DNA from 3 places in the Flavobacterium sp. KBS0721 genome. Region 2 is predicted to be linked to each of the others. Evidence: riboswitches for the same ligand, from Rfam matches in the RefSeq annotation. Region 2 holds a riboswitch; each other region holds the start of a gene.
What was found. Region 2 has a riboswitch for cobalamin ahead of B0M43_RS15665 (TonB-dependent receptor). Riboswitches for the same ligand answer to the same signal wherever they lie in the genome.
Positions count from the first base shown of each region.

Region 1: linked by a shared signal. The riboswitch ahead of B0M43_RS00560 (TonB-dependent siderophore receptor) and the one ahead of B0M43_RS15665 (TonB-dependent receptor) in region 2 are both predicted to bind cobalamin.
Region 3: linked by a shared signal. The riboswitch ahead of B0M43_RS07140 (DUF5074 domain-containing protein) and the one ahead of B0M43_RS15665 (TonB-dependent receptor) in region 2 are both predicted to bind cobalamin.

Region 1 is NZ_CP042170.1:102,712-110,341, forward strand. Features, by position in the region: gene B0M43_RS00525 (ABC transporter substrate-binding protein) at 1-443, opposite strand, end outside; gene B0M43_RS00530 (DUF5522 domain-containing protein) at 616-978, shown strand; gene cobU (bifunctional adenosylcobinamide kinase/adenosylcobinamide-phosphate guanylyltransferase) at 1,140-1,649, shown strand; gene cobT (nicotinate-nucleotide--dimethylbenzimidazole phosphoribosyltransferase) at 1,906-3,585, shown strand; gene tnpA (IS200/IS605 family transposase) at 3,542-4,060, shown strand; gene B0M43_RS00550 (adenosylcobinamide-GDP ribazoletransferase) at 4,259-5,056, shown strand; gene cobC (alpha-ribazole phosphatase) at 5,041-5,574, shown strand; cobalamin riboswitch at 5,642-5,849, shown strand; gene B0M43_RS00560 (TonB-dependent siderophore receptor) at 5,876-7,630, shown strand, end outside.
Region 2 is NZ_CP042170.1:3,612,205-3,619,834, reverse strand. Features, by position in the region: gene B0M43_RS15675 (hypothetical protein) at 1-358, opposite strand, end outside; gene B0M43_RS15670 (DUF5074 domain-containing protein) at 360-1,505, opposite strand; gene B0M43_RS15665 (TonB-dependent receptor) at 1,502-3,550, opposite strand; cobalamin riboswitch at 3,665-3,873, opposite strand; gene B0M43_RS15660 (hypothetical protein) at 4,164-4,412, opposite strand; gene B0M43_RS15655 (Crp/Fnr family transcriptional regulator) at 4,674-5,237, shown strand; gene B0M43_RS15650 (RidA family protein) at 5,411-5,800, shown strand; gene B0M43_RS15645 (hypothetical protein) at 6,211-6,456, shown strand; gene B0M43_RS15640 (glycosyl hydrolase family 32) at 6,482-7,630, opposite strand, start outside.
Region 3 is NZ_CP042170.1:1,599,420-1,607,049, reverse strand. Features, by position in the region: gene lptC (LPS export ABC transporter periplasmic protein LptC) at 1-413, opposite strand, end outside; gene B0M43_RS07155 (hypothetical protein) at 464-1,693, opposite strand; gene B0M43_RS07150 (type III pantothenate kinase) at 1,690-2,421, opposite strand; tRNA gene B0M43_RS07145 (tRNA-Phe) at 2,526-2,601, shown strand; gene B0M43_RS07140 (DUF5074 domain-containing protein) at 3,056-4,375, opposite strand; cobalamin riboswitch at 4,694-4,886, opposite strand; gene B0M43_RS07135 (MFS transporter) at 5,128-6,624, shown strand; gene B0M43_RS07130 (DUF6814 family protein) at 6,636-6,863, shown strand; gene B0M43_RS07125 (DUF4259 domain-containing protein) at 6,956-7,375, shown strand; gene B0M43_RS07120 (IS3 family transposase) at 7,526-7,630, opposite strand, start outside.

The sequences.
Region 1 (7,630 bases), 2.4 Mb from region 2:
AATTTTTCGTTTTCACCTACATTTTTAACAGATCCTTTGTCGATTAAAACTCTGGTTTTTTCTGATGAAACATAATCTGTATGCGGAAATCCAACTAATTTATCTTCGACTTCGAGCATCTCGAGAAACGGAATATTGGTGGTTGAAGTTACCACAACAGACTCTAAAGGAATTTTTATTGTGGTATATTTTTGTAAACTATCCGGAACCTTGGCTTCTTTTTCTTTTAGAATATAAGTAAATTTTGCATTGGCATTGGGCCAGGGCTCAGAAACTGTTACAACTGAATATCCATCGTGCTTTACTATAGAAAGTCCCGATGCGTATTCGATACTGTTTTTCGCAATTTCATTTTTTACAACGGCTTCTGTTTCATTTTTTTTACATCCAACAAGAACAAAAAAGGGTAAAATAAAAATCAGTTTTGGTAATAAATGTTTCATATATGGGTTATCTTATTTTTAAGGAATAGTTTTTGCATTCTTCATTTTATCTCGTAATTTAAACTATTACGGGACAAATTTTACTCTTTCGAGAGTTACAAAGGTAACGCAATTTCTATTTTTTTTGTTTACCTTTATTCTTACAAAACCAAAAAAACACCATCTTTAACCTATGAATAGCATAAAAACGAAACTTTGCTCAAGTTGTGAATCTTCTTTTAGTTGTGGAGATATTTCAGAAGAAAGCAAATGTTGGTGCAATGACTTCCCTCCTATTTTTAACCTTTCTGAAGGAGGCGATTGCCTGTGTCCGATTTGCTTTAAGGAAGCTTGCGAAGACAAAATTGATGCTTATGTAGAAACAATTACCCCTCAAAAAGCACTTATTAACAAAGCAATATCGTTACCTAAACAAGAAAAACTAATTGAAGGAATCGATTATTATATCGAAAATGACAAGTACGTTTTTAAAACCTGGTTTCATCTAAAAAGAGGAACTTGTTGCGGAAATGATTGCAGACATTGTCCTTATTAGTTATGGGTTATTAATTATGAGTTTTGAGTGCATTATTAATTTACAACATTGAGTATAAATCATTAAGATTTTAAATAAAGTAAACTCTCAAAATCTAATTTCACCATCTAAATCTTAACATCTAACTCATAATTCATAACTTATAATTCATAACTCAAAAAATGGTTTACTTAATTACCGGAGGCGAACGATCAGGAAAAAGTAGTTATGCTCAAAACATGGCTTTACAGCTTTCAGATTCACCAATTTATATAGCGACGGCCAGAAAATGGGATGCCGATTTCCAGAACAGAATCGATCGTCATCAGCAGGAACGTGACGAACGATGGACGAATATTGAAGAGGAAAAATATTTAAGTAAAATTGATTTTACCCAAAAAGTAGCGCTGATCGATTGCGTAACACTTTGGTTAACCAACTTTTTTACCGATCATAAATATGATGTGAATTTAAGTTTGGAAGAAGCCAAAAAAGAGTTTCTTTCGATAGTAAATCAGGAAAATACAACTTTAATAATTGTAACTAACGAAATTGGAATGGGCGTTCATGCCGAAACTCATATTGGCAGAAAGTTTACCGAATTGCAAGGCTGGATGAATCAGTTTCTGGCTTCAAATGCTGATGAAGTGGTTTTGATGGTTTCGGGAATTCCGGTTAAGATAAAAGGCTGACAATTTCAAAAATCAATGTCAAAAATCAATGTCAATGTCAAAAATCAATGTCAATGTCAAAAATCAATATCAATGACAATTGCAATTTGAAAATCCAAAATTTCAAATTTCAATTTTTAAATTCCAAATTCCAACCTTATACTTTATCTTTACTTTAATCTTTAAATTTTCAAATTGCCATTTGATTTTTGCAATTGATATTGTAATTGCCGTTGAATTGGAATTTAGAATTTAAAAATTGTAATTTAAAGAATTTATGAGCTATTTAGATGATATTTTAAAATCGCGCCGGGATACCAGACATTTTACTGCTGATAAAGTTCCCGATGAAGTGATTGAGAAAGCTTTGCAAGCCGGACATTGGGCACCATCTGTTGGATTGACCGATGCTACGCGCTATTTTATAATAAAGTCTGATGAAGTTAAAACGGCTGTAAAAAATCTATTTTTAGATTACAATAAAAAGGCAGAAGAACTTACCGATAATCCCGAACAAAAAGAGCATTACAAATCGTTGAAACTTGAAGCGATTGAAGAAGCTCCAATTGGACTTATTATTGCGTACGATCGATCGGTTTTAAACCAATTTACTATTGGGACTGTAGGCAGTAATGAAGCGGTAAAATTTAGTTCGGTTTGTGCGGCACAGAATATCTGGCTTTCGCTTACAGAACAAGGTTACGGCATGGGTTGGGTTTCGATTTTAGATTATTACCAGTTTAAAAAAATTCTCGATTTACCTGAAAATATCGAGCCTTTGGGGTATTTCTGTATTGGAAAACCTGCAACGAATTATGACAATCAACCGATGTTGCAGCAATTGCATTGGAAACAAAAATCTGAAGCTCCAATTTGTAAAGAGATTAAAAATGTTGCTGAAAATTTTATTACAGATTTTAATCTAAAAGTTGAAAACGAGGTCGAAACTAAAAATGATTTCAGTACAATTTTACAGGAAAAAATAGATTCTAAAACGAAACCTATTGGTTCTTTAGGAAGTCTCGAAAAGCTGGCTTTTCAAATGGCAACGGTTTTTGAAACTCTGAATCCAAAAATAACAAAACCAAATATAGTAGTTTTTGCAGCTGATCACGGGATTGCAAATCATGGCGTGAGTGCTTATCCGCAAGATGTTACGCGACAAATGGTGGGTAATTTTCTTGATGGCGGTGCGGCAATCAATGTATTTTGCAATCAAAACAAGATTCAATTATCGATTGTGGATGCCGGAGTAAATTATGATTTTCCCACCAATGCGAATTTGATTCATGCAAAAATCGCCAAAGGAACACAGTCTTTTTTGCACATTCCCGCTATGAGCGAAACCGAATTGCAATTGTGTTTCGAAAAAGGAAAGTCGATTGTTGAAGACATTGCTAAAACCCGTTCTAACTGTATTGGCTTTGGTGAAATGGGAATTGGAAATACTTCTACGGCTTCGGTTTTAATGAGTCTTTTAACGGGTTTACCTATCGAAGATTGTGTTGGAAAAGGCACCGGAGTTGAGGATGACAAACTGCTTCAGAAACAAAACTTACTCAAAAAAGCAATTGAAAATTATTCCGGTCAAGCCGAATTAAAACAGCAGCTGGCTTATTTTGGAGGTTTTGAAATTATACAAATCGCCAGCGGAATGTTGACCGCCCTGGAGAACAAAATGCTGATTTTGGTTGATGGTTTTATTTGTAGCGTGGCTTTTTTGATTGCTTCAAAAATAAATCCCAATATTAAAAACAATGCTTTTTTCTGTCACTGTTCTGCCGAGAAAGCACACCAAAAACTTCTTGATTATTTAGATGCAAAACCTATTTTAAATCTGGATTTACGTTTGGGCGAAGGAACGGGTTGTGCCATTGCTTTTCCTATTTTAAAATCGGCTGAAACTTTTTTGAATGATATGGCAAGTTTTGAAAGTGCAGGGATTAGTAGGAAGTAATTTTAGTGCTATTTTTTCGTTAAGTAAGAAAAACATTATAATTATGCCATTAATAAAAGTGTACATCCATTTTGTTTGGGGTACAAAAAATAGATTTCCATTTTTAGATTCATTAGAATTAAGACAAAAGGTTTGGAATCATATTAGAGAAAACGCAAAGGAAAAAGGAATTTATGTTGATTTTATAAATGGATATTCAGATCATTGCCATTGTCTAATTTCTTTGGGAGTTGATCAAAATATTCAAAAAATAATACAATTACTTAAGGGCGAATCTTCATTTTGGATTAATAAAAATAAATTGACAAAAGAAAAATTTGAGTGGCAAGATGAATATTTTGCGGTTTCAGTTTCAGAATCTTTAGTAGATAAAGTAAGGGATTATATTAAAAACCAAGAAAGTCATCATAAGAAAAAAACTTTTCAGGAAGAATACAATGAAATTATTAGCAAATTTGGGTTTCAAAAAAAATAAATAACAAGAATTTGGCTAAAGCCTTTGTAGCACTAAATAACAATACCCCAGATAAATCTGGGGGCTATTCAGAAAAAATACATTCAGATTAATAATGAAAATTATCAGCAATCTAAATTGAATAGACAACATCTTTAGATGTTGGTTACATAATTGACAATCAAAATGGCTTTAGCCGAATAACTCTACATTTTTTAAATGAAAAAAGAACTACATATTTTCTTTACCTCTTTAATGTTCTACACCAGAATTCCTTGTCCAAAAAACATCGACCATCATCCTGATTATTTAAACAAGGCCACTCGGTATTTTCCTTTGATTGGCTGGATTGTTGGCAGTATTTCTTTTCTAACTTTTTATCTTTTTTCTCTTTTTCTTTCTGTAGAAACAGCGGTAATTTTTGCTCTAATTATTTCTGTACTTACGACGGGAGCTTTTCATGAAGATGGTTTTGCAGATGTTTGTGATGGTTTTGGCGGTGGCTGGACCAAAGAAAAAATCCTGATCATTATGAAAGACAGCGCGATTGGCGCTTATGGAGCCATTGGTTTGGTTTTATTGTTTTTAGTGAAATTCAAATTACTTTCAGAATCAATTTCTCTTTTCAAAGGAGATATTACTACATCGATTATTCAAGTATTTCTTTTATTTGTTTCAGCGCACGCTTTAAGCCGTTTGGCTGCGATCTCTATTATTTTTACGGATGAATATTCAAGAGACGACGCTTCGAGCAAAAGTAAACCTATTGCTAAAAACCATTCCTGGAAAGAAGTTTTAGGTTCTTTTTTCTTCGGATTGCTTCCTCTTTTTGTTTTCTCTTATTTTCAATATAAATTCCTTTTAGCTTTAGTTCCGGTTTTTATAACACGATTTTTTCTGGCGCGCTATTTCAAAAAATGGATTGATGGATATACCGGTGATTGCCTTGGCGCAACACAACAGGTTTGCGAGGTTGTTTATTATTTAAGTCTACTTTTGATATGGAAGCTTATCTAGTTCGTCACACCGAAACAATTTGCGAAAAAGGAGTTTGCTACGGACAATCGGATGTGGGATTGGCAGAACCTTTTGAATCTGTTTTTGAAAATATCGTTTCGCAATTACCTTCTGAAGCAATAATTTTTTCCAGTCCGTTGAAACGTTGTGTGATTTTAGCAGAATACATTCAAAAAAATATTAAAACGATTGCATTTGAAAAAGAAGATCGTTTGATGGAAATGCATTTTGGCGATTGGGAAATGAAAAACTGGAATGAGATTCCGCCTGAACAACTTAATCCCTGGATGGAGGATTTTGTAAATAGTAGCGCCTCCAATGGCGAATCGTTTATAAGATTACATGAACGAGTTGGCGATTTTTTATCTCAAATTTCAAAAGAAATAACAAAACCTATCATTATCGTAGCACATGCTGGAGTGATTCGTAGCATTTTATGTCATCATACTTCATTGCCGCTAAAAGATGCCTTTAATAACAAAGTAGATTTTGGACAAGTTATCAAAATCGAACTCTAATTATCATTTTGTTTCCATTTTAGTTTTAAAAGTCAAACAAATTAGAAAAATCGACATTTTTAACTTTATCTTTGCAGCCAATTAAGGTTGTGTTATTTCAAACACATTAAAAGGGAATCAAGTAATAATCAAATCTTGAGCTGTACCCGCAACTGTAAGCTTAGTTCTAAAAAAGAATGATTGTTGTTATCTACAAACCACTGCTCGCCCCCGCGAACGGGAAGGTAAACAACAAGACGCAAGCCAGGAGACCTGCCTTTGTAACAAATATCGAGCTCTCGGGAAAAAGAGTGTAGAAATTATGACTTTGAAAAAACTTTTTGCTTTTTGTTTATTCTTCTTGTGCCAGATTATTGTAGCGCAGAGCGATACTATTAATAACTTAAAAGAAGTTGTGGTTTCTGATGCGAATCTTAAAAACTCTTCTAATACCCAATCTCTTCAACGGCTAAATGATTCCATTATTACTAAAAACCAGTCTTCACTGATTTCTCTTTTAAATTATAATACTGTTATTTATTTTAAAGAGAATGGCCTTGGCATGACTTCCTCTCCTTCTTTTAGAGGAACTACCGCCCAACAAACTGTAGTAGTCTGGAACGGAATTAATATTAACTCTCAACTTTTAGGACAAACTGATTTTAATACAATTTCAACACGTGGCTTTAGTTCTATTGATGTAAAAGCAGGCGGCGGAAGTATCGTTTACGGAAGCGGTGCCATTGGAGGAACGATTCATTTGAATAATGATTTGAAATTTACTGATACTTTTAAAAACGATTTTCAGATATACTACGGCGAATTCAATACCATAAGTGCAATTTATGGTATTACAGCCGCCACAAAAAAGTGGAGTTTTGATGCTAGTTTTACCAGAAACAGTTCAGACAATGATTTTAAATTTGTAGGTCAGAAAGTCTGGAACAAAAACGGACAATATTACAATAATACGCTGGATGCTGCCATTGGATATAAAATAAATACTAATAACAGTATCAAGTTTTATAGCGAAATTTACGATGGAGAACGTCATTTTTCGCTCACTTCTCCAAATGAAACTAAAACAAAATATCAGGATTACAATACCCGAAATTTATTAACATGGAGCAGCGCTTTCGACAAATTCGAATCGAACTTAAAATTAGCTTATATCACCGAACATTATAATTATTTTGAAGATATTAACAGGGATGGATTTACTTCGGGAGGAGTTAAAAGTTTTATTGGAAAGTACGATCTTGATTATTCCTTATCTTCTAGAATGAAAATTAGTGCGATTGCAGATTACACAAAAAATGATGGAGTTGGCTCAGGAATTGGAAAAAACAATCGCGAAATTGGCGGGCTAAGTCTTTTATGGAAACATAGTCTTACAGCCAAATGGAATTATGAAATGAGTGCCCGAAAAGAGGTTTCGGATGTGTATAAAAGTCCTGTGCTTTTTTCTTTTGGTTCCAGATATAACTTTTCAGATTTCTATCAGCTTAAATTTAATTTTTCAAGAAATTATAGAATTCCAACATTTAATGATTTATACTGGGAAGGAAGTGGAAATCCTGATTTAAAACCGGAAAGTTCTTTTCAGGCAGAAATAGGAAATGAATTTAAATATAAAGATTTCAGGCTGACCATTACAGCATACGGAATGAAAATTAATGATATGATTCGCTGGCTGCCCAACAACACAGGAAACTGGTCACCTGAAAACACAGACAAAGTAACTATTTATGGTGCTGAAGCACTTTTAGGATGGCGAAAAAACTTTGGCAAACATACTTTTGATTTTAGCGGAACGTATGCTTACACTGTTTCATTGGATGATAAAACAGACAAACAATTATTTTATGTGCCTTATCATAAATTGACTGGTTCATTCTCTTATAACTACAGGAAATTATCTGCCTATTACCAAATTATGTATACGGGAGAAATCTTCACCACATCAGACAACAATCCAAAATATATTCTTGATGCATATAATGTATCTAACATAGGTATTGATTACAATTTTAGCAAAAAAAACACTTTTAAAGTAGGCGTCAAAGCTGCTAATTTA
Region 2 (7,630 bases):
TTACTTTTACTTTTTGCGTTTGCATCATTCCCTGATCGTTGATCAGTAACGTCAGTTCATAAACGCCAATGTCTGTGGCAGCGAATAAGGTTTCCTTGGCTGTAACATCAGAAAATGCATAATTATCAGAGGGTCCTTTTGTCACGCTCCATGTAAATTTAGCCTCTGTACTTAAGCCATTATGTGCTGTAACTGCTACTATTTTAGACCGTTGTACATTATATTCATTTTCAACAATAGTTTCTCCGTTATCATCGTCATTCGAACCACTATCAGAACAATTGGCAAGTGTTAGTGCTATGAATACAAGCACTGCGAATCGAAAATGTTTTAAAAAGTTGTGATACATTTTTTTCATTTTAATTTTTAGTTATAAAAGCAATATGTGCGGGAATATTCCCGGCGGTAGTTTTCCATTTTAGTTTGCCTTCCGGAGTAAAGCAATAGATGTAGCCTGTTACCACATAATTTTGTGCATCGGTAATATAAATTTCCTTGGTTTCAGGATTTATCTGAAGTCCGTACGGAATCATGATTTGTTTCTCGGTACCATCTGTAATAATCTTATCGCTTATTACTTTCTTTGTTTTTGTATCTAATATTCCGTAGGTCACTTTATTGCTATTGGTGAGGTAACTCCATGAAACACTGTAATAATAGAGTAAATCGTCAACGAGACACATTCCTAAAACCGGCATATCGAGCTGCATTTTTTTTTCATCTGTTTTAGTATCAATTACAAAAAGATTCGAAGGAGTGTTGTAATAATCTCCTCTGGAACTCACATAAATATCTCCCCTGCTGTCGATTTCCATACTGTAAAGGTTGATCCCTACATCTATCTTTTTTATTTCGGTAAAAGTTTCAAGATCGATTACAGATACAGTTCTGTCGTAATTGGGGACCCTGTAACCTCCGGAATTGGCAACGTAAAGTTTCCCGTTGTGCACTACCATTTGTTCGGGCTGATAACCCACATTTACTTTTCTTTTTATTTCTAATGAAGTTGTATCGATTTCTGCTACAAAACCTATTTCGGCATTGGGATCAATGGCGACCGGACCTGCGTAAGAACTTACATAAGCTTTGTCTTTATAGAAAGCGACATATCGACAATTGGGAATGTCTATTTTTTTGATGCGTTTTGCCGTCCATTTATCAATAACTTCTACTTTGTTCGAAACATTAATTACCGCGTAAACCTTGTTGCCGTAGATTTGAATATCGTTTCCAACATCACCCAATTCTTTTACAACTGTTGGGTTTCGTTCTGAATAAATATCGGTGGTATAATTTCCTGTCCTGTAATTGAATATATCAATACTGGCTCTGTTCATTCCCATATTACCTTCATTAAGAAGATAAAATCCCTCTATTTTTCCGTCGCTTCTTGGCGCAGCTACACTTTTATCCGAAGATGGAAAAATCGTTTCCTCTTCCCTACAGGAAACAAAAGCAAGGGTTATCAATAAACCGAGGACTAATTTTGTTGTGATCTTTTTCATAGCTCGATACTTATAATAAATTTCATTGTACGACCCGGCATAGGATAATTGTAAATTACCTCGTATTGCTGATCGAAAACATTGTTGAGTTCTATTGCGCCTTTCATTTTATAATGCTGAAATGCAAAAGATTTCTGTACTGCCAAATCGTGTGTATACCAAGGCTGAACTTCGTTGACTTTTATATTATTGACATTGCCATTGTATCGTTTTCCTACGTATACAAAGCTGTAGTTGAAGTTCCAGGTTTCATACTCAGCATTTAATATTCCGGATCCGCTATGCCATGGCGTATAAGGGATTTGATCTCCGTAAGAAGACAATTCCAGACCGCCAAATTTGGTATAATCCCTGTTTTCAGAATAGGTATAGGTAAGATTTGTGGTTAAGTTTACTTTGCCAATGTGCGTGCCCATATTCACGACAGATTCTATTCCGTGTCCTTTTACCTGCCCCATATTGGTCATCATCCAGCGAAATAAATTTCCTGTTGGCGCTGCTACTATTTTGTCTTTGGTATTGGTATAATATCCATCAACCTGAAAAGATATTTTATCCAAAAATCCTTTATGTAGAAGTACATTATAAGTAAAACCAATATCGTACTGATTCATATATTCAGGTCTTAAAGTACTTGAACCAACCATTGTATAATACAAATCATTAAAAGTGGGCATTCTGAAAATACGTTTTGCAAATGCTCTCACATTAAAATCGTAATCCTTAAAAGGCGTGTACCCTAAAAATAAGGCAGGCGTAAATTCTTTTTTATCGGGAGCTTTTGCATTGTAGCGCACTTCTTCCTGAACATAAGTCCCTACAACACTTCCTAAAGCTTTAAAACCACCATATCGGTAAGAACTTGCCAAAGAAAACAATGCTGTATAACGCTGTGGAAAAGAAAACTGAGTATTTATTCCTTTTCTGGTTGCATTTAATCTGTTGTACTGAAAATCTGTAGATAGCGAAACATCCCAGTTCGATACTATACTGTACATGTTTACTGCCGATACGTAATATTCCTGCTGGTAATAACTATCATCAGATTGAGCGCCTTCAGTTACAGTTTCACCTAATATATTAGTTGTATCTCTTGCCACATAATGTGTGTAATCGTAAGCGTATTTTCCTTTGGCCTGAAACTTATATCTTTTGGTAAAATCTTTAATGAAAGTTCCTTGTGCGAAAAAATTCTTATCATATTGTCTGAAACCATCAGAAAATTTATTCTCGACAATCGCTCCCGGAGCTCCTCGATCAGAATCATAGTAATACACTTTGGCATCCCAGGAACCGTTATTGATTTTTCCGTAAAGTCCGGATTCAAATCGTAAGGCTTCTATATCGCTATTATGTCTCGTGGCAGTGGTATCGTAAGCTATAGATCCGTCGAGATTATTTCTTTTGTATCTAAATTTATATTGTCCGTTTGATTTGATGTATTCAGAACTGACGTTCAGACTGACTTTATCGCTCAGTTTTTGTTCCCATCTAAAAGAAGGATCGAAGTAATTGATAGACATGGTTTTAAACCGTACCAGTAAATTTGTTTTTTTATCGCCAACAAAAACAGGACGTTTTGTTCTTAAATAAATAGTCGAAGCGGCTGAAAAATCTTTTGCTGATTGAAAAATTTCACTTTTCTGTCCGTTGTATAATGTTAGGGATTCCATGTCATCTAAGGAATATTTGCCCAAATCCGTGACTCCGTTTTGCGCGTTACCCAACTGAATACCATCGTAAAAAACACCTACATGATGTGTTCCCATATTACGTACATCGACCGTTTTAAGTCCGCCGAGACCGCCATAATCCTTAATTTGGATTCCGGCAAAATATCTCAACGCATCGGCAACATTATGGCTTCCTAAATTCTCGAGTAATTTTCCAGAAAGGCTTTGTACGGGAATTACTTCCTGATAGGGTTTACCTTTCAAAATAACTTCTTTTAAAACGCGCAAACTGTCATTAGATACTTGCGAATGAAGCAAATAAGGAGCAAAAAACAAGAAAGAGAATAAGAGTATTTTTTTTGTATTATACATCACTGATTTAATTAAAATAAATTTCGCGGATGTAGTAATCAAAAAGCAAAAAGAGAGAATCCCGCTATGCAATAGCAGGTCAATTCTTGTTGTTCGACTTTATTCCACGAAAGTCTTAAACTATGTGATTATGGCAGGTCTCCTGACTTGTTCCATCTTTAAACAACCTTCTCATCCGCAGCGGCGAACAATGGCATTAGTAACGTTTAAAGACTTGTATAGAACTTACAGTAGCGGGTCTGCTCAGGATTTACACCTGATTCCCTTTTAACTATTTTCTTTTATTTTTCTAAAGAAAACAGACCAAAATCTGACGTAAAGATATGATTATCTTTATAAAAAGAAGTATAATGCAACAAAATTACATTTTTAACAATGAATTAACACAAATGCTATTAATAACACAAGTGTCTTAAAAACAGGTTTTTGCCAAATTAATTTGAGTTAAAATACAGATCTAAGATTGGCAACGATTTCGACCGTTTGGACTTGGAGAATTTGGTTCTAAAAACACGTAACCCAAGGTTGAAACCTTGGGCTATGGTTGAAATAGGATTAGAAATTAATGATCTAATAAAATGTAGATTTTTATTTATAAGCAATAATTTTATAATTATCTGAAAATTGTTATCGTATCTGCCAAATTTTCTTTGTAGATAAATGCTTTAATAAATTCCTGGACTTCATTTGTAGTTTCAGAAGGAGTTGCGAAAGAATTGATATGAAATTCATCATCCTGATCCAGGATGTGAATAATTTCGGTATAACCTTTAGAGATTAAACTACCTTTTAATTTAATAATATTCAACTGTTGTTGACTATCCAACTCCTTACGAACTTTTAGTTTTATAGCTTTATCCATTTGTAAATATTTTAAATTATTTGACTCTGATTCATTCTCAAATATAAATATTAATTCGTTAATAATGTTCCTAAAATTGCTTTATAAAACATTATTTATCAACACACTAATAAACAAAAGTTTAAGAAATTGTTATTAATTTTATTAAATCGTTAACTACTTTCTAAATTTAATTTTCTTATATTTTATGCTAATCCCAAAATTGATATCGCTAATAAAAGCTTTTCTATTATTAAAATTTCAATAACTTTGGATGCTACTATGCACAATCAACTTAGAGAACATATCGAGAAAATAATTCCTCTCACAGACGAGGAGTTTGCTTTTGTGGCTGCTCATTTTACTGCCAAAAAATTTAAAAAGCATCAGTTTCTTATTCAGGAAGGCGATCCTGTAAAGCATTCTTATTTTGTACTTTCGGGACTTTTAAAATTGGTTTATACTGATGAAAAAGCAAAGCAGCATGTTGTTTCTTTTGCGATGGAAGATTGGTGGGAAAGTGATTACTACGCCTTTTTTACCCAAACTGAAGCTACAATGACATTAGAATGCCTTGAAGATACTGAAGTGCTTTGCTGCTCGTTGGAAGATTATAAAAAACTATGCAACGGCCTGCAAAAAATGGAGCGCTTTTTTCTGGAGAAAGCCACTTTTGGTTTTCTGGGATCACAACGCCGCATTATTTCCTGGCAGACTTCTAACTCTAAAGAACGTTACGACCAATTATTAAAACAATATCCTTCGCTAATGCAGCGTGTTCCCAAAAGTCTTATTGCCTCGTATTTAGGAGTTTCGCGCGAAACACTAAGTCGATTATCTTCCTGATGTGACAATTCTCACATCAAAATCGTGAAAAATGTCACGAGTACTTTCCAGCCGTTATGCTCAATTTTGTATTACAATTTTAAAATGTAATCGTGAAAAAAACAGCAAACCTTTTAGTATTACTATTATTAACTACGATGCCTGTATTGGCACAAACGAAAAAAGGAAAACAAATGGAAAAAAGAGCAATCAATCCTTGGGAATGGCAGAACCAGCGCAGTTACGTACAGGCTGTTGAAGTAAAAAATCCGGAAGGAACCCTGTACGTTTCGGGACAAACGGCTATCAATGCTGAAGGAATCTCGAGTAACGAAAACATGGAATCGCAAATAAAACTGGCGTTAAAAAATCTGGAACAAGTCATTACTGAAGCCGGATATGAATGCAGCGGAATTGTTCGGTTGAATATTTACACTACCGCGACTGATGAGCTTTGGCCGCATTTTAATCTTATTCAGGATTGGGTGGCGAAACACAACATCAAACAAGCTACAACTTTACTCGAAGTGAAAAGTCTTTTTGAAACCTTAAAAGTTGAACTGGAAGCGACTGTTGTAAAATAATCTGTCACGCTATAATATAAAAGAAGCTGTGTTTGCCTGAGTAAGAAAAACACAGCTTCTTTATTATTCTGTTTTACCTGCTATCATTTTTTATTTCAAATTAAAAAAAAGCTTCATCTACATTTCCTTTCGCAAAGATTTTTAAATAAAAAATCAAATAAAAATCTTCTTACATTTCGATCTAAACAGTAACATATCAAACTGTTATACCCAAAAACATCTAATTCTTATTATTCTTTTTAATTTTTTGCCTTATATTTCAAAACTAAAAATCCAATTCTTACGTAATTACCTGAAACGATAGTCTTGTAATAAGATAAATTCAATTCACTGGTACGTTTTTGGAAAAATATTGAATTTTATCTTATTCCTGATTATCGTTATTTTTATTAAATTTAAGAATATTAAGTGTGGACAATAGTAATGTACTAAGATTAAAAAGAACTTTAGCTTACCTGGAAAGCAAACAACGTGAATTAAAAAGACAAACAGAAACCGATACCCGAAGTCTTGAGTCTATGATAAAATATCTAAAAAAAGATATGCTGGAACAGTTTAAATTAACCGAATATGATGTTTATATAAAAGGCGAAATCAACAATACCGAAACTTTTATTCAAAGCGTTAAAAGCATTATAGAAAGTAATTCCCAATAGTTCAACCATCATTATTACAACTTAACTACTGTGCTATTTTATTGTATTCATCCATTGCTTTATTAGGATCTGCGGTTGCATATTCGTTCTCGGGTTCTGGAATTACATGAATTTTTGAATCACTTAAAGCAACTATAGCAGAACAAACGTAAACGCCAATTTTACCTTCGCTGTATTTATAGTCCAATAACGTTAGCTTCACTATTTCATTGATCGAAAGCTCGTAATAATTTCCGTAACGAATGATCTTAAAATAAATTTCTTTAGTATCTACAATTTCAAATTGGTTGGTTTGAATATTTTCGAAAACAAAATTATTTTTTACATCCTTTTCATTAAATCCCCAGGCTCTAAATTGCACAAACCCATTTACAAAATCAATTGAGATGTAATAAGCCGTTCCTTGTTCATCACATTCGATCACAAAACCGGTTTTTCCCATTCCTTCGACAGCCAATGTTCCTTCCCAGACAAAATTTTCCGATGGTTTATCAAAACAAAAAACTTCATAACCGCTTCGGCAGCCCATTCGCCATTTATTTTCATTTTCTACCTCAAAATTTGCCGACGGATTTCCTAAAATAGGTACCGGAATAGGCAAGTTTTTTTGTTGAATGGTTCTCTGGTAAAGCGTTCTCCAGTGATGATAGGTCTTTAATAACAATCTTCCATTACTATCAACATCCAGCTGTTTTGGTGGCGGAATCACGCGAAGTGTATTCACATTTCCTCCCACGAAGTAAAAATTATAAATGAGATAATACTCGCCTTCTTTTACAATTCTTGCGGCGTAATTGCCTTGCGGCATTAATACATTATTATGAAAGGCGTGGTATTCTCCTTTAAAATCGGGAGAAAACCAGTAACGCACTTTGATATCTTCGCGAATTGAACCCAGCAAATAATGCATTCCTTTTATTTCTACCACGCAGGGACATTCGATATCATCATATACATACGCTACGTGCAGCGGTTTTTGCAGCACAAAACCTTTTTCTTCTCTTTTTGCAACTCCTATACAACCTCTTCTGTATGTTGGTCCTACAGCGCTACGGGCACAAATAAGCAAATAATCTTCTCCTTCAAATTCATATTTATAAGGATCCCTGAAACTAAGCCATTCACGCGGATTGTTCTCCCTGCTTTCATAATATGGGGCATTACTTCGCAATGG
Region 3 (7,630 bases), 2.0 Mb from region 2:
TTTTTCTGATCAAAATACAACTGCTCCGTTTCAAGCATCTGCCCGGTTTCTGAAGTAATCTTAACCTTTCCCTGCAAATCTATTATACCGGTTAATTTATATGAAACGGCATAATTAGACACTATAAAAGTACGCTTTTGTTTTTTATCGTATAAAGTAACATCAATTCCTTTTGGAAACTCGGTAAAAGGAAAATCCAAATTAGAGTAATCCAGCATTTTTGGACTTTTCAAAACTCCGGTAATAAGTCCTGAATCTGTATATTTTATATTTACAGTATCAGCATCACTCCCCGGAACAAATTCTGAGAAGTTAATTTTTTGAACTTCTTTAAAATTACTTTCGCATCCAAAAAACAGTGTCACAGTAAAAACTGTGACAACCGCTATAATATATCTTTTTGGTAAATTCATTTGCCAAATGTAGTAAATTGTACGAGCTTATAAAAACACAATTTTTACGCTTAATTGAATTTAGTTTTTACAAACCATCTGTCGTTGAAAGAAAAACTCAAACTAAAGTTGAAATAATTCTCCTGAACCAAAGCTGCAGATGTTGTTCCTCTTTTACCATATTCAATTCCAACATTTACGTTTGAAAAAGTTCCGCCACCAATTGGAATTCCAGCCCCTAAAGACATTCCAACATCATTGATTGATTCGTTATTAACAACCAGACCAAGTTTCTCATATTTCAATCCGGCTCTATAAGTAATTCTGCTTAAATAACTGGTAAAAGAAGCATAGTTAGGAATAAAATATCCACCTACTGCATACTTTTGATATTTTTCGTAACTTACGTTAGGAGCGGCATTATAATAATTGGCAAGTTCTCCGTTACCTTGAAAAGCAAGTGTAGTACCTACTAACCATTTTCTTGCCTGCCCGATACCTGCACCAATTGTAATTTTATTTGGCAGTTTTAATTTATCTTCCTGCGCAGGAGCCTGATAAGGATCCGGATCTCCATCTACCGCAATAACTCTGGTACTATTTGAATTTAGAGTACTTGCAAAAGTATACGCTAAACTAGTAAATACGCTTAATTTTTTATTGATTTTTGTTTGATACATTGTACCAATATTAAAACTCACCCCTGACAACTCAGAAGCATTAGTTTCGCTTGTACCATTTTGAACTCCAGTAGCAAGCTCAATAGTTGTAGTGGTAATTTTACCAAAATTATATTGTACATCAGTTCCAATATTCCACTTAGGTGTAATTTTGTATCCTAAACCTAAAAATACTTTATTCACGCCGCCTTTCCCCTGAAGTTGAGAACTTGTCCCGTCTGGTATAGCAGTCTGGTCATTTAAGATTCTATAGTCAACAGAAGTTACAGGAACCAAACCAAACGCTGCACCAAATTTTCCCATTGGGATTCCCACTGCTAAATAATCAAAAGTAGATTTTTGTGATTTTGCAGATTCTTCAGTAGTTTTTAGTTTTGCACTTCCAAAAGTTCCTCCAACGGTAAAAGTAGTTTGTCTTAAACTAGCATAACTTGCCGGATTTTCAATATTCAAATGGATACTATCCTGCTCTACAGAAACTCCAGCCATAGACCTATTTTCAAGAGTTCCTTTAAATCTAACATCCCCAATTCCGAAGAAAGAATAAGGAGATGCACCCTGTTGAGCAAATGAAACGAACGAGATAAGCAAACAAGCGCTTACTATAATTTTTTTAATCATTGTCGATTTTTATATTGAAATGTTTGGTTCAAACTTTCTAAAAGAAAATTTGAATTGGCAAATATGGTATTTTTTAATCGTTTAGCCAAAAAAACTGCATCGCCTCCCGTTAAAATTATTATAAAATTTGAAAAGTTTGCCCGATATTCATCGATAAAACCATCAATCTCATAGACGAAGCCATTTACAACTCCGGAATGAATGGCCTGTTTTGTTGAGTTTCCTATATAGTTTTCAGGCGTTTCAAAAGCCAGCAAAGGCAACTTGGCCGTGTAGTGATGCAACGCCTCATATCGCAATCGTAAACCCGGAGAAATTGCTCCGCCCAGATAATTATCATTTTCGTCGATAAAATCGTAGGTAATACAAGTTCCAGCATCTATTACTAACCTGTTTTGTTTAGGAAACTGCAAAGTAGCTCCGGAAGCCAAAATCATTCTGTCAATTCCTAAAGTTTTTGGGGTCGCATATTTATTTACGAAAGGAAAAACATCTTCATGAGTAAAAAAATGAATATTCAGCTCTTTTTCGAAAGTCAAGAAAGATTCTTTTTCGATTTTTCCGACTGATGCAACAACCAAATCGGAGCAGTTTGAAAATTTTTTTAAAATTTTTTTAATTTTTTCTTCAAGCTCATTTTTCTCAAAAACAAAGTTTTCAAGAACAGTACTCTCCTCAAAAACAGCCGCTTTAATTCGAGTATTACCCACATCAATTGTTAAAATCATATTTATTTCTTTACCATTGCGAAGATACGAATTGATTTTTTTAAAAAAATGTTTTGGATAAACGAAAAATGATTCTATATTTGCACCCGCATTGAGCACAAGACGGTACCTTAGCTCAGATGGTAGAGCAATGGACTGAAAATCCATGTGTCCCTGGTTCGATCCCTGGAGGTACCACCAAAACCCGAATAGCAATATTCGGGTTTTTTGTTTTTAACACTTTCCTGACTTTACCGCTATTTTTTTTTACCGCAAAGGTCACTAAGTTTTTTTTACCTAACGTTATGTTGAGAAAACACAAAGTTCGCAAAGCTTTACGATAAAAAACTTTGCGAACTTTGTGTTTTTTTTTTAGTTTTTGACTGCGATAAAAAGCCTATTGAATTTTACCAATATTGTGTCCCAACGGTTAAAACCGTTGGCTATGTTTATATTGTACTAAAAAAATTCTAGCATTAATTTCTACTCTTACATGCTGTTGCATTTCAAATATAGCCCGTGGTTTCAACCACGGGACACGTGATAATACACAAAAAAGGTTCGCAAAGCTTTATAATAAAACTTTGCGAACCCTTGCGTAAATCTAGCGTTCCTTGCGGTTAAATTCTTTCGCAATTAAATCACCTGCAAAAAATTATTGATGAAATACAGAAACTGCAGGGAAATAATATCCTGAATAATTTACCGAAGCTGTTTTAACTCCTGAATCAGCATTAAATAAATAAAGATTATTGATGGAGAAATTAACGCCAAAACCTTCATTTAATGTATTTAATACCAAAATATGTTTCTTTCGATCATAACCAATTCCTGCACCATATAAGATATTTGAATTTGTTAATGTAATAAAAGGCGCAGTCAATGACTCTGGAGTTCCAGTGTATTTGTAAACTTCTTTACCACCGCTAAAACTTCCGTTTTTAGCAATAAAAACATCATTTTTAGCCGCTGTAATAGATCCCGGATGCCATGCTCCCCAGCTTCCGTAAGCCTGAAAACCTAATGGAATTTCTTTTACTTCAAGAGTATTTGAATCTATACTTATCAGATTTTTACCTCCTGCTGCCCATACTTTTTTATCATCGGTAACTGCAAATCCTAATACCATACCCGGAATCGTTTTTTCGATCGCCAATGTCGAAGCATTAATAACAATCACGCCTTTTGAAGCAGACAATGCAAAAACATAACCGTTAGACTTCACGATATCTCCTACCTGACCAGTAATACCATCAATTTGTCCGCTCACTTCCATGGTATTAAGATTAAGCTTAAATATTCCTTTACTTGAAGTCAAAAGAGCCTGATTTTCATCAATACCTACTAGTGCACGCCAGTCGTTTCCACCTTTAGCCGCAATTCTTTTTTCTTCTTTAAGCGAATAAGCATCTGCCACTACAACTGGTCCGCCAACTTTAGCAACTAAAAATAGTTTTTTATTAATGATCGTTCCAAATTCTAATGTAGACGTTGCCGGTTTTAAATCCTTATCCGGATTTACTTTTACAAAAACACTGTCTTCTACTGCTTTTGTATCATATCTGTAAAACCCTACCGTTCCTGTTCCGTGACCAAACCATCCTTCGTTGATCATAAAGAAACCATTTTCATATGCTCCCCATGCATGAATATCATAAGTAAGAGCTACGTTTCCGCCATCATTTTTGGCTATCATTGTAATTTTAAAATCTCCTCTTGTTTCCGGTTTAAAGATATAGGTAGAATCAGATCCTACTACTTTTCCGTCTATAGCCCATTCAAAAGAAACATTTTTTCTATCTGCTAATTTTGAGCTCAATTGCAGTGCTTTTCCAATGGTCAAAGTATCTTTTAGCTGCTGTTCGTCTTTTATTACAGGCGGCGCTGTAAAATCATCATCATTATTACACGAAACTGTCAGCAGCATCAAAGAGGCGATTGCAATTAATGGTTTGGAAAAAAATTGGTTTTTCATTATTAAATATTTAAAAAATTATATTACTTAAATCTTTAAATCGAAATACAATTTACCCTTTCAAAAGTTATATAAACAAACTTTTGCAAAAGCAAATATCTTGTAAAACGATACGTTTTAATGATTTTTTTAATGAAGAAAAAGAATGAATCGAATAGAAAAACATCTCGAAGGAAATTGTTTTTACGATATCATATTTGCTGAAAAAAAATCTCATAAACTCTATTTTTGGCTTACGAGAATAGAATAACGAAACCATACATGATCACAGAAAGTGAAATGTATTGTTCTTAATTCAAGCTTCAATCCCCGAAAGCTATTTATTACTATAAAAATGGCAGGTCTTCTGACTTGCTCCCTACACCCAGCCTTCCCTTTCAAAATGAAAAGTGACGTATTAAAGGGTTTCAGTTAATGAGCTTACAGCTGCGGGACAGTTTTGGATTTACACCAAATTCCCTTTTAATGTCAATATTGTATCAATATGACAACCATTTTCTGTTCTAAAATTTGAACTGCAAAACTAGTGTTTTCTTTCGTAACAAAGCAAGAGTTCTTTATTTTAAAGGCCTTGAGCATTGCAGCAAACTATAACTTATTCGATTTATAAAGCTTTGATTTATCGAATAAATGTTAAATCAACAAATAAACACTATTTGTTAAAAAAGTATCAAATAAATAAAAAATTATCTTTTATATTCGTTAAAAAATATTTAATAGTTTTAATTATTACCAAGTATACAAATTAGTTTATGAGTAAAACTTCTACAAAAGGCATCTGGAAAGTAATTTCAGCCTCATCAATGGGTACTATGATCGAATGGTATGATTTCTATATTTTTGGGAGTTTGGCCGTCGTAATTTCAACTAAATTTTTCCCTAGTGATAATCCCACCGCGGCTTTTTTGTCGACATTAGCCACTTTTGCTGCCGGATTTGTTGTCAGACCATTTGGAGCTTTATTTTTTGGGAGACTGGGAGATATTATTGGCCGAAAATATACTTTTATGGCCACTTTATTATTAATGGGAGGTTCTACTTTTTTAATAGGATGTATCCCGAGTTATGAAACGATTGGTTTCATGGCGCCTTTATTAGTATTGATTTTGCGTTTATTGCAAGGATTAGCGCTTGGTGGAGAATACGGAGGTGCAGCGACTTACGTAGCCGAACATGCTCCAGTCGGACAAAAAGGATACTGGACTTCCTGGATTCAAACTACCGCGACAGTTGGTTTATTCATTTCGTTGATGGTTATTCTGGCAACCAAAAATGTGCTTTCTCCTGAAGATTTTGATTCCTGGGGATGGCGTGTTCCGTTTTGGGTTTCGATTGTTATGGTAGGCGTTTCTTATTTAATTCGTAAAAACATGGACGAATCTCCGGTTTTTGCCAAAGCTAAAAAAGAAGGTACAACCAGTACAAACCCTCTAAAAGAAAGTTTCGGGAACAGATACAACCTGAAATTTGTATTACTTGCTTTATTTGGAGCCACAATGGGACAAGGTGTTGTTTGGTACACGGGACAGTTTTATGCCATGAGTTTTATGAAAACCGTAATGAATATCGATTCTTCGCAGGTAGATGGATTATTAGGTATTGCACTATTATTAGGTACTCCGTTTTTTATTTTCTTTGGATGGCTGAGCGACAAAATAGGACGAAAATATATTATGATGGGCGGTATGCTTCTTGCCATTTTATTCTACAGACCTATTTACAAAATGATGTACAATACCACAGATGTAAGCTACAAAACTGAACTTACTCAGGCCACAAAAGAAACAATAGAGGTCAATAAAAATAATGATTCTATTTATACTACACACAAAGAATATAGCGACGGAACTTCTTTTTTACAGAAAAAGACGCATTTTTCAGGCAAAAAAGATGATCAGATTACTACTTCGATTACTATCAATTCAAGCGATGAGTGGACTTTAATTTTCTTAGTTTTCATTCAGGTTTTATTTGTTACCATGGTATACGGACCTATTGCGGCATTTTTGGTCGAAATGTTTCCAACAAAGATCAGATATACTTCAATGTCTCTGCCTTATCATGTTGGTAATGGTATTTTTGGAGGTTTACTTCCTGCTATTTCAACCTATTTTGTAACGCATTCTAAAGCAGCCGGAAAAGCGGAATTTTACCTCGACGGACTTTGGTATCCTATTATTATAGCTTCAGTCTGTTTTGTAATTGGAATGATTTATATCGATAATAAAAACAAAACCAATCACCTTTAATATTATAAACTATGAATGCGATCAAACAAATTTTAGGTGTTTTATGGATTATTCTTGCAGCTGCAGCGGCTTACTTTTGTGTATTTGAATTTGGCTTACCCAAACTCCTGTCAGACCAGCAAGATGATTTAGTTTTTGGAATCATTATCCTTTTTATTCTTACTCCTCTTATTGTTTTAGGATTAGGAACATTTGGTTATTTTGCCGTGATTGGAGAATATAACGATAAGAAGAAATAATTACGTGGTAAAGTTTTTGAAATCAAAATTCAATATATTTACAAGTAAGATATCACAAAAAACTTTGCAATAATATTTTAAAAATTAAAAAAATGGGAGCTTGGGATTACGGAATATTTGATGACGACACAGCTTATGACTTCTTTGACGAAATAAGAGAGGATGCTAGAACTTTTTTTAACTCTTCATTTGAAAAAGCAATAAATTCAGATTATTTAGATTACGAAGATTGCCATGCAGTTACAGTTTCTGCTGCGTACATTGATAATTTTTTAAATGGAACAAAATTTAGAAATGACAACGAAGATGAGGAAGACGAAACTAATGTAAATCTTTTTAATTCCCTAAATAAGGAACTTATTTTAAACGATTTAAAAACATCTGCAGTACGTGCCTTAGAAAAAGTCATAAGTGATAATTCTGAATTAAATGAGTTATGGTCTGATAATGAAGAATTATACCCGAAATGGAAACAAAACATTGAAGATCTAATTAAACGTCTTAAGAATTAAAAACATAAATTTAACAACCAGAAAAGGGCTGTCTATTATATAGAGCAGCCCTTTTGCATTACTAACCAAACCAAAATCTTTACTTAGCAAGTATATCTTAAAAAGGGCCATCTCAATAGACTGCACCCAAAAGTTTAGACAAATTAATAATTAAGTTTTATAATAATGAGCTCGATATTGTATCGGGCTCATTCCTTTTAGATTAAGTTTAATTCTGTCATTATTATAATAATTTATATACTCAACAATCTCTTG